DNA from 2 places in the Streptomyces sp. NPDC036764 genome. Region 2 is predicted to be linked to the other one. Evidence: predicted binding sites of a transcription regulator. Region 2 holds the regulator's gene; the other holds the start of a gene.
What was found. The regulator HspR, encoded in region 2, represses chaperone genes until heat shock. The targets are predictions, from matches to a motif close to TTGAGNNNNNNNNNCTCAA.

Region 1 (4,416 bases), on a different contig from region 2:
GGCGTGCGATGGAGCGCTCCAGGTTTCGCACGCCCGCCTCGCGCGTGTACTCGCCGGCGAGCCTGCGCAGGGCGCCGTCGTCGATGGCGACCTCGTCCTTGTTCAGGCCGGCCCGCTCGAGCTGGCGCGGGAGCAGGTGGTCCCGGGCGATGACGATCTTCTCGTCCTCGGTGTACCCGTCGAGACGGACCAGTTCCATCCGGTCCAGCAGTGCCTCGGGGATGGCTTCCAGGACGTTCGCCGTGGCCAGGAACACCACGTCGCTCAGGTCGAGTTCGACCTCCAGGTAGTGGTCGCGGAAGGTGTGGTTCTGGGCCGGGTCCAGGACCTCCAGGAGGGCCGCCGCGGGGTCGCCGCGGTAGTCCGAGCCCACCTTGTCGATCTCGTCGAGGAGGACCACCGGGTTCATCGAACCGGCCTCCTTGATGGCCCGGACGATCCGGCCGGGCAGCGCGCCGACGTACGTACGGCGGTGGCCGCGGATCTCCGCCTCGTCGCGGACGCCGCCGAGGGCGACCCGGACGAACTTGCGTCCCATCGCGTGCGCGACGGACTCGCCGAGCGAGGTCTTGCCGACGCCGGGCGGGCCGACCAGCGCCAGCACGGCACCGCCGCGCCGGCCGCCGACGACACCCAGGCCGCGGTCACTGCGGCGCTTGCGCACCGCCAGGTACTCGGTGATCCGCTCCTTCACGTCCTCCAGGCCGGCGTGCTCGGCGTCGAGTACGCCCTTGGCGCCCTGGATGTCGTAGGCGTCCTCGGTGCGCTCGTTCCACGGCAGTTCGAGGACGGTGTCCAGCCAGGTGCGGATCCAGGAGCCCTCCGGGGACTGGTCGCTGGACCGCTCCAGCTTGTCGACCTCCTTGAGCGCCGCCTCGCGGACGTTCTCCGGCAGGTCAGCGGCCTCCACGCGGGCGCGGTAGTCGTCGGACTCCTCGCCGTCCTTCTCGCCGTTCAGCTCGCGCAGTTCCTTGCGGACCGCTTCGAGCTGGCGGCGCAGCAGGAACTCGCGCTGCTGCTTGTCGACGCCTTCCTGGACGTCCTTGGCGATGGTCTCGGCGACATCCTGCTCGGCGAGGTGGTCGCGCAGTTGCTGGGTGGCGAGCTTGAGGCGGGCGACCGGGTCGGCGGTCTCCAGCAGCTCGATCTTCTGATCGGTGGTCAGGAACGGCGAGTAGCCGGAGTTGTCGGCGAGCTGGGATACGTCCTCGATGGCCTGGACGCGGTCCACGACCTGCCAGGCGCCGCGCTTGCGCAGCCAGGCGGTGGCGAGGGCCTTGTACTCCTTCACCAGTTCGCCGACCTGTCCGGGCAGCGGCTCGGGCACGCTCTCGTCGATACGCGTTCCCTCGACCCACAGGGCGGCACCCGGTCCGTTCGTCCCGGCGCCGATGCGCACCCGGCCGCGACCGCGGATCAGTGCGCCCGGGTCGCCGTCGGCCAGCCGGCCGACCTGTTCGACGGTGCCGAGCACGCCGGTGCCCGGGTACGTCCCGTCGATGCGTGGCACCAGCAGCACCCGGGGCTTTCCGGGTGTGGAGCGGGCAGCGGCCTGGGCGGCCTCCACCGCGGCGCGTACATCGGCGTCGTTCAAGTCCAGAGGGACCACCATTCCGGGCAGCACTACCTCGTCGTCGAGCGGCAGCACGGGCAGGGTGAGCGAAGTGGACGTCGAAGCCATGATCTCCCCTTAGGCAGTCAAGTTGAGTTATGCCGACTCAATGCACGGGGCGGCTCGAATGTTCCCCGGCCTTAGTTCGCTGTGAGCGATCAGCTCCAGCACAGGCCGTGACCTCGGCTTTCGTATATGAACGCTCGCCGGGGCGCGTTGCTTCCGGATGGACGGGCGGAACCGATGCCGGAGGGAACGGGCTCAGGGCCATGCGGGCCCACCGCGGCCTCGATGAGTCAAGACGGGCCGGATCCGCGCCTGCGGAGATCGCCGCCTACGTCGCCGAAACGGGCAGCGAGGCCGCCCCGGCCGTTTCCCGCGACGGCGGGGCCGCGCGCCACCGCCGCACGAGCGGCCACAGCCCGACCCCGATGACCAGGGCGATCAGATGCCCCCAGTTGGTCAGCGGGTCGGTGAGGTTCAGCAGGTCCTGGACCAGCATCGCGCCGAACAGCGCCAGCACGGGCCACCGCAGCCACGGCCGGAGCAGCCCGGTCAGCGCCCCGATGCTCGTCGCGACGCCGAAGCTGACGCCGTAGTCGAGACGGTGCAGCGAGCTGTCGGGAAGGTGCCCGGCCAGCACCGCGAGCCCCACGGGCACCTCGGTGGCGAGGGTGGCCAGGACGTGGCCGAGCAGAAAGACGACGGCCGTGCGGGCTCCGCCGATGCGCCGCTCCAGCGCGGTGAGCACCAGCAGGAAGCAGATCGTGTACGGCGCCGCGATCCCGCCGGCTATCCACAGCCCGCTGGCGACCAGCACCGTCAGGGGTGTGTGCACGAGGTGCGCCACGTCGGTGCTGGAGCCCTGGTGGAGGGCGTGGACCAGGGCGGGGTCGGCGTACGTGGCAATAAGGGAGGTGACGGTCAGGACGACGGCGTAGGCGAAGGTGAACGGCGTGCCGGTGGGGGTGGGGAGCAGGCGCCAGGCACGGAGGGACCGGACTTTCGCAGCCGCGGCCTCACGCACGTCGACTTCGCGCGGGCCCGACGCCGGCGAGGAAACGGCAGACGCCCCGACAGGCCCGCGCTGCCGCGGCATCCCGTCCAGCAGCCCCGCCACATCGGGCAGACCCGTGTCACCGGCACGGTCGGCCGCGCCCGAAGAAGCCCGCTCGGGGGTCGCCCCCGTCGCACCCGCAGCCACACTCCGCTCCACGCTGAGGCGCTCCTTCCGCTTTCCCTCAGCGTTGGCCCGCCCCGCCCCCTATGTCTGTGACCGTCGCCACACGGGCGCCGATTCACAGCAACCTCTCAAGAAGCACGCGCGTCCTCACAAGACGCGCTCACCGAGGAACGCGCCGCCCGGCAGCCCCGTCCCTGCGACCGCGAGGGCCCGGCGCCGATGTGCGTCAACCCGGAGTGTTCCGCCGCCGGGCCTGGGCTCACCCTCTGAGGTAATTCCCTCGGTCGGCCCGGGTTGAGCTGCCAGGATGGCCGGATGCCCGCTTCGTACGACATCCCCGAAGTCCTGGACCGCCGCGAGGGCCCGCACGGCGAGATCGTGCTGCGACGGCACGGTGAACTGCTCCAGATCATCGCGAACGGCTGCTTCCTGATGGACACCTCCGACGGGCGTTCGGAGCGGCTGCTGGTCGACGCGGCCCTCGGCGCGCTGGACGGGCGGGCGGCACCGCACCTGCTGATCGGCGGCCTCGGCGTCGGCTTCTCGCTCGCACACGCCGCCGCCGATCCCCGGCCGGGACGGATCACCGTCGTCGAGCGCGAGAGCGCGATTATCGGCTGGCATCTCGACGGACCCTTGACGGACTTCTCCGCCCCCGCAGTCGCCGACCCGCGCACCGAGATTCTGGAAACCGATCTCGTGGCGTACGTACATGAGACATCCGACACGTATGACGCGCTGTGTCTCGACATCGACAACGGCCCCGGATGGACCGTCACCGAGGGCAACGAAAGCCTCTACTCACCGGGTGGACTCGCGGCCTGCGCACGGGTGTTGAGGCCGGGTGGGGTGCTGGCGGTATGGTCCGCCCAGCCCTCTCCGGAATTCGAAGAAACCTTGTGTAATGCCGGATTCCAACAGGTGCGTACCGAAGAGATCCCCGTTGCCCGGGGCGTTCCGGACGTCGTACACCTCGCCGTACGACCTGGATAGCCGTGGCGCGGTGACTCCCCGTACTCTGCTCACCTGACGCGGATCATTCAAGCGTCAATCGCAAGCATGAGCAGGCATAGCCAGTCAGCGGGATCACCCCACGGATTCCGGAAAGCAACTTTGGGGCGGGCGATGGAGCAGACACACACCTCCCAGAACGGCACGGCGGCGACCCCGGGCGCTCAGCGCCGGGTCCTCGTGGTCGAGGACGATCCGACCATCGTGGACGCCATCGCGGCCCGCCTGCGTGCCGAGGGATTCCTCGTGCAGACGGCCGGCGACGGTCCGGCCGCGGTCGACACGGCGGAGGCATGGCAGCCCGACCTGCTGATCCTCGACATCATGCTGCCGGGTTTCGACGGTCTGGAGGTCTGCCGCCGCGTGCAGGCCCAGCGGCCGGTACCGGTACTGATGCTGACCGCGCGCGACGACGAGACCGACATGCTGGTCGGGCTGGGCGTCGGCGCCGACGACTACATGACCAAGCCGTTCTCGATGCGGGAGCTGGCGGCACGCGTGCATGTACTGCTGCGCCGCGTCGAGCGGGCCGCGCTGGCCGCCACGACCCCGCGGTCGGGCATCCTCAGGCTCGGCGAGCTGGAGATCGACCACGCGCAGCGGCGGGTGC
Region 2 (4,416 bases):
ACGGCGTCCAGCAGGATCACGTCGACCTGGTCGTCGATCATCTGCTGGAGCTGGGCCGCCTGCTTCGAGGCGTCCGCGTCGGCGTTGCGGTAGACGACCTTGCCCTGCTTGTCGGTGAGCTCCTCGACCTTGTTCTTGATGATGGGGTAGTCGAACTTGTCGTAGCGCGTGTTCGCCGTCTCCGGCAGCAGCAGCCCGACGGTGACGTCGTCGCCCTTGGTAGGACTCGCCTCGCTGCTGTCCCCGGTGACGCCCAGAGCCCCGCACGCGGCCAGCGAGAGGGTCATAGTGGACGCGGCGGCCACGGCGGTGGCGGTGCGGCGCAGGGGGCGCAAGGGACGCATAGAGGAGCTCACTTCTGGTGCCTTCGGGACACGGGCGCGTCAACGCGCCCAGATGACTGAAAAGCCAACGCGTCGACTGCCCTCAGCGTCAAGCGGAATCACTTAACGAGTGCGCAACACCACGCTCCGCTGATCATGTAAAGACATAGCGGAATGCCTCCAAACACCCCTTACACACCCTCCACCAAACCTTGATCGAGCGCGCGACCAAGATCCGTACAACCAACCCCATTCCTCACGAGTCCAGATCAGGACAGCGCCCATCGCTGTCCCGCACTCGACCAGAGGATCGAATGAACCCAGCCAGACGCACGACCGCCGCGGCCGCGGCGACGGTCGTGCTCGCCACCGCGGGCACCCTGCTCTCGACAGCCCCCGCGTCCGCCGCAGTGACCTGCGCATCGCCGGTCTTCAAACGGCAGTTCTTCGCGAACACGTCCTTTTCGGGCACCCCGAAGCGGACGGACTGCGACACCGCGATCGACCAGGACTGGGGCACGGGCGCCCCCGCCACGGGCCTCCCCAAGGACAACTTCGCCGTCCGGTGGACCGTGACGCGCGACTTCGGTTCCGGCGGGCCCTTCGCCCTCTCCGCCTCCGGGCTCGACGGCATCCGCGTCTATCTCGACGGCTCCCGCAAGATCGACCTGTGGAAGAACACCTCCACGACCGTCTCCAAGACCGTCAACGTGACCGTCCCCCCGGGCAAGCACACGCTGCGCGTCGACCACGTCAACTGGACCGGCAGCGCCCGCGTCAAGTTCGGCTACACCCCGAGGACTTCGGCGACCGTCGACAAGGTCAACCCGCTCACCCCCACCGGCGCGAAGGTCACGTACGACACGGCCACCGGCAAGGCCAAGCTGACCTGGGCGAAGAACCCGGAGATGGACCTCGCGGGCTACCGCGTCTACCGCCGCCTCAAGGGCGCCTCCTTCGCCAGCGCCCCCCTCGCGACGACCACCTCCACCACGTACACCGACGCCACCCTCCCGGTGACCGGCGACACCTACTACTACGAGGTCCGCGCCTACGACAAGGCGGGCAACGCCTCGTCGGGTACGGCCGACCAGGGTGTGGCCACGGTCGACCGGACGGCCCCGGCGCGGGTCGAGACCGTGTCGGCGCTGGGGACGACGGCGGGCAACTCCCTCACGTGGAAGGCCTCGACGTCGACGGACGTGCACCACTACGAGGTGTGGGGCGCGGAGGGCGGCCAGTCGGACATGGACGGTCCGGCGATCGTCTTCGGCACGTCCTGGACGGACCCCGTGGCGCCCGCCGGCCTGGCCTACAACTACGAGGTGGTGGCCATCGACGCCGCCGGCAACATCGCCCCGGTCTCCGACTCCGCGGTGGTCACCCGCCCCGTGGCGTCGGCCGTCGCCGCCCCCACGGGTCTCACGAGCACGCCGGCCGACGCCTCCACGAAGGTGACGTGGACCGCGGCCGAGGACGCCGGGGTCACCGGCTACCGCGTCTACCGCCGCACTACCGCCACCGGCGCCTGGAGCCTGCTGGGCGCCACGTCCGGCACGTCGTACGCCGACACCTCCGCCCCGAAGGGCAAGGCGTACTACTACGTGGCCGCCGTCGACGCCCAGGACGCCGACTCCAGCCCCTCCGCGGAGACCACGGTCGACCGCCTGACGCCGGCCACCGCGAGCGGCCCGGCCGCGCCGATGCTGACCCTGGTCACCACGGGCGTACCCGCGCGCAGTCCGATCCAGGTCACGGCCGCCCCCGGCACGGGCGACGAGGCACGCGTCCTGAAGGGCTACTCCTGGGAGATCTCGGGCGCCTGCGGCAGCAGCGGCACCCGGTTCTCCGCCACGGGGTCGCTCTCCTGGACCGCCCCCTACAACGGCCCCTGCATCGCCGAGGTGTACGCCGTGGACGCCTACGGCCGCCAGAGCGCGCAGAGCACCTCACTGGAGTTCTTCGTCGGCCGCTGACGGTCGGCCGCTGACGGTCGGCCGCTGACGTTCGCCCACCGACGGCACAGGAAAGGGGCCCGGAGAATCCTCCGGGCCCCTTTTCCCTGCGGGTCTGCCTAGTCCTTCGGCTTCTTCGGCCGCCACACCACAAGCGCGCTGGTCTGCTGCACCTCCTGGTACGGCACCAGGTCGCGCCGGTACGACGCGTGTACCGCCGCCTCGCGCTGCTGCATCGCCGCCGCGGCCCCCTCGACGGCGGCCTGGAGTTCGGCCACCCGGGACTGCAGGGCGGCGACCTGGTTCTCCAGTTCGATGATGCGCTTGATGCCGGCCAGGTTGATGCCCTCGTCCTGCGACAACGCCTGCACCTGGCGGAGCAGTTCGATGTCGCGGGCCGAGTAGCGGCGGCCGCGGCCGGCCGTGCGGTCCGGGGACACCAGGCCCAGACGGTCGTACTGGCGCAGTGTCTGCGGGTGCAGGCCGGAGAGCTGGGCCGCCACCGAGATGACGTAGACCGGGGTTTCCTCGGTCAGTTCATACGGGTTTCGTCGACGACCGTCCATCTGAAGTCATGCTCCCTTCGCGGCCTCGAACAGCTCCGCCCGCGGATCCTCACCCGCAGTCGCCTCGCGATACGCCTCGAGTGCGTCACGAGCCTTCCCCGAAAGGTCCTTCGGGACACTCACCTCGACGGTGACCAGGAGGTCTCCGCGGGTGCCGTCCTTGCGGACCGCGCCCTTGCCCCGCGCCCGCATGGTGCGGCCGTTGGGCGTGCCGGGCGGCAGCTTCAGAGTGACCGGCGGTCCGCCCAGGGTGGGGACCCTGACCTCGCCGCCTAGGGCCGCCTCCGTGAACGTCACGGGGACGGTCACCGTGAGGTTGTCCTCCTTGCGGCCGAACACCGGGTGGGTGTCGACGTGCACGGTGACGTACAGATCGCCGGCCGGGCCGCCGCGCTCGCCCGGCGCGCCCTTGCCGCGCAGCCGGATGCGCTGGCCGTCCGACACCCCGGCGGGGATGCGGACCTGCATGGTCCGGGACGACTTCGCCCGGCCGCTGCCCTTGCACTCCATGCACGGGTGCTCGGCGATCAGGCCGCGCCCCTTGCAGTCCGGGCAGGGGTCGGTGAGCGAGAAGCCGCCGCCCGAACCCCGGGCCACCTGGCCGGTGCCGACGCAGGTCGGGCACACCCTGGGCGTGCCGTTCTTGTCGCCGGTGCCCGCACACGCCTTGCACGGCGACTGCGAGGACATCCGCAGCGGGACCGTCGCACCCTCGATCGCCTCGGTGAAGCTGAGGCTGACCTCGGTGTCGATGTCCTGGCCGCGCCTGGGCTGGGTACGCGTGCCCGTGCCCGCGCCGCCGCGGTTGAACAGGCCCCCGAAGACGTCACCGATTCCGCCGCCGAAGCCGCCGGAACCGCCCTGGCCCTGGGCGCCGCCCCCGAAGAGGTCGCCCAGGTCGAAGTTGAAGGAGCCGCCCGCGCCGCCCGGCCCCGGGCGGAAGCCGCCGTTGCCGAACAGGGCGCGTGCCTCGTCGTACTCCTTGCGCTTCTTGGGGTCGCCGAGGACGTCGTTCGCCTCGGAGATCTCCTTGAAACGCTCCTCCGCCTTGGCGTTGCCCTTGTTGGCGTCCGGGTGGAACTCGCGGGCGAGCTTCCGGTACGCCTTCTTGATCTCGGCCTCGGTGGCGTCCTTGGGGACGCCGAGGACCTTGTAGAAGTCCTTCTCGATGAAGTCCTTGGTGCTCATCCCCGACGTCCCTCCTCTCTCCTCGTCAGTTCAACGTCAGCCCTCGTCCGGGCCACCGCTCTCCTTGTCGTCGGCCGACTCGGCGGAGTCCTCCTTGACGGTCTGCGCGCCCGGCTGGGGCTCGGCGACGGCCACCCGCGCGGGGCGGATGGTGCGCTCGCCGATGCGATACCCCGGCTGGAGGATCGCGACGCAGGTCGTCTCGGTGACGTCCGGCGCGTAGGAGTGCATCAGCGCCTCGTGGATCGTCGGGTCGAAGGGCTCGCCCTCCTTGCCGAACTGCTGCAGGCCCATCTTGGCGGCGACGGTCTCCAGGGACTCCGCCACCGACTTGAACCCACCGACGAGTTCGCCGTGTTCCCGCGCGCGGCCGATGTCGTCGAG

Region 1: the regulator HspR is predicted to act here: its motif matches at 1,704-1,722, upstream of lon (endopeptidase La).

Annotation. Positions count from the first base shown of each region.
Region 1 is NZ_JBVJPT010000005.1:199,727-204,142, forward strand. It holds gene lon (endopeptidase La) at 1-1,681, opposite strand, end outside; gene ACZ69Q_RS21585 (rhomboid-like protein) at 1,947-2,828, opposite strand; gene ACZ69Q_RS21590 (spermidine synthase family protein) at 3,111-3,788, shown strand; gene ACZ69Q_RS21595 (response regulator transcription factor) at 3,921-4,416, shown strand, end outside.
Region 2 is NZ_JBVJPT010000003.1:268,834-273,249, forward strand. It holds gene ACZ69Q_RS16135 (sugar ABC transporter substrate-binding protein) at 1-344, opposite strand, end outside; gene ACZ69Q_RS16140 (fibronectin type III domain-containing protein) at 638-2,299, shown strand; gene ACZ69Q_RS16145 (heat shock protein transcriptional repressor HspR) at 2,398-2,844, opposite strand; gene dnaJ (molecular chaperone DnaJ) at 2,851-4,032, opposite strand; gene grpE (nucleotide exchange factor GrpE) at 4,069-4,416, opposite strand, start outside.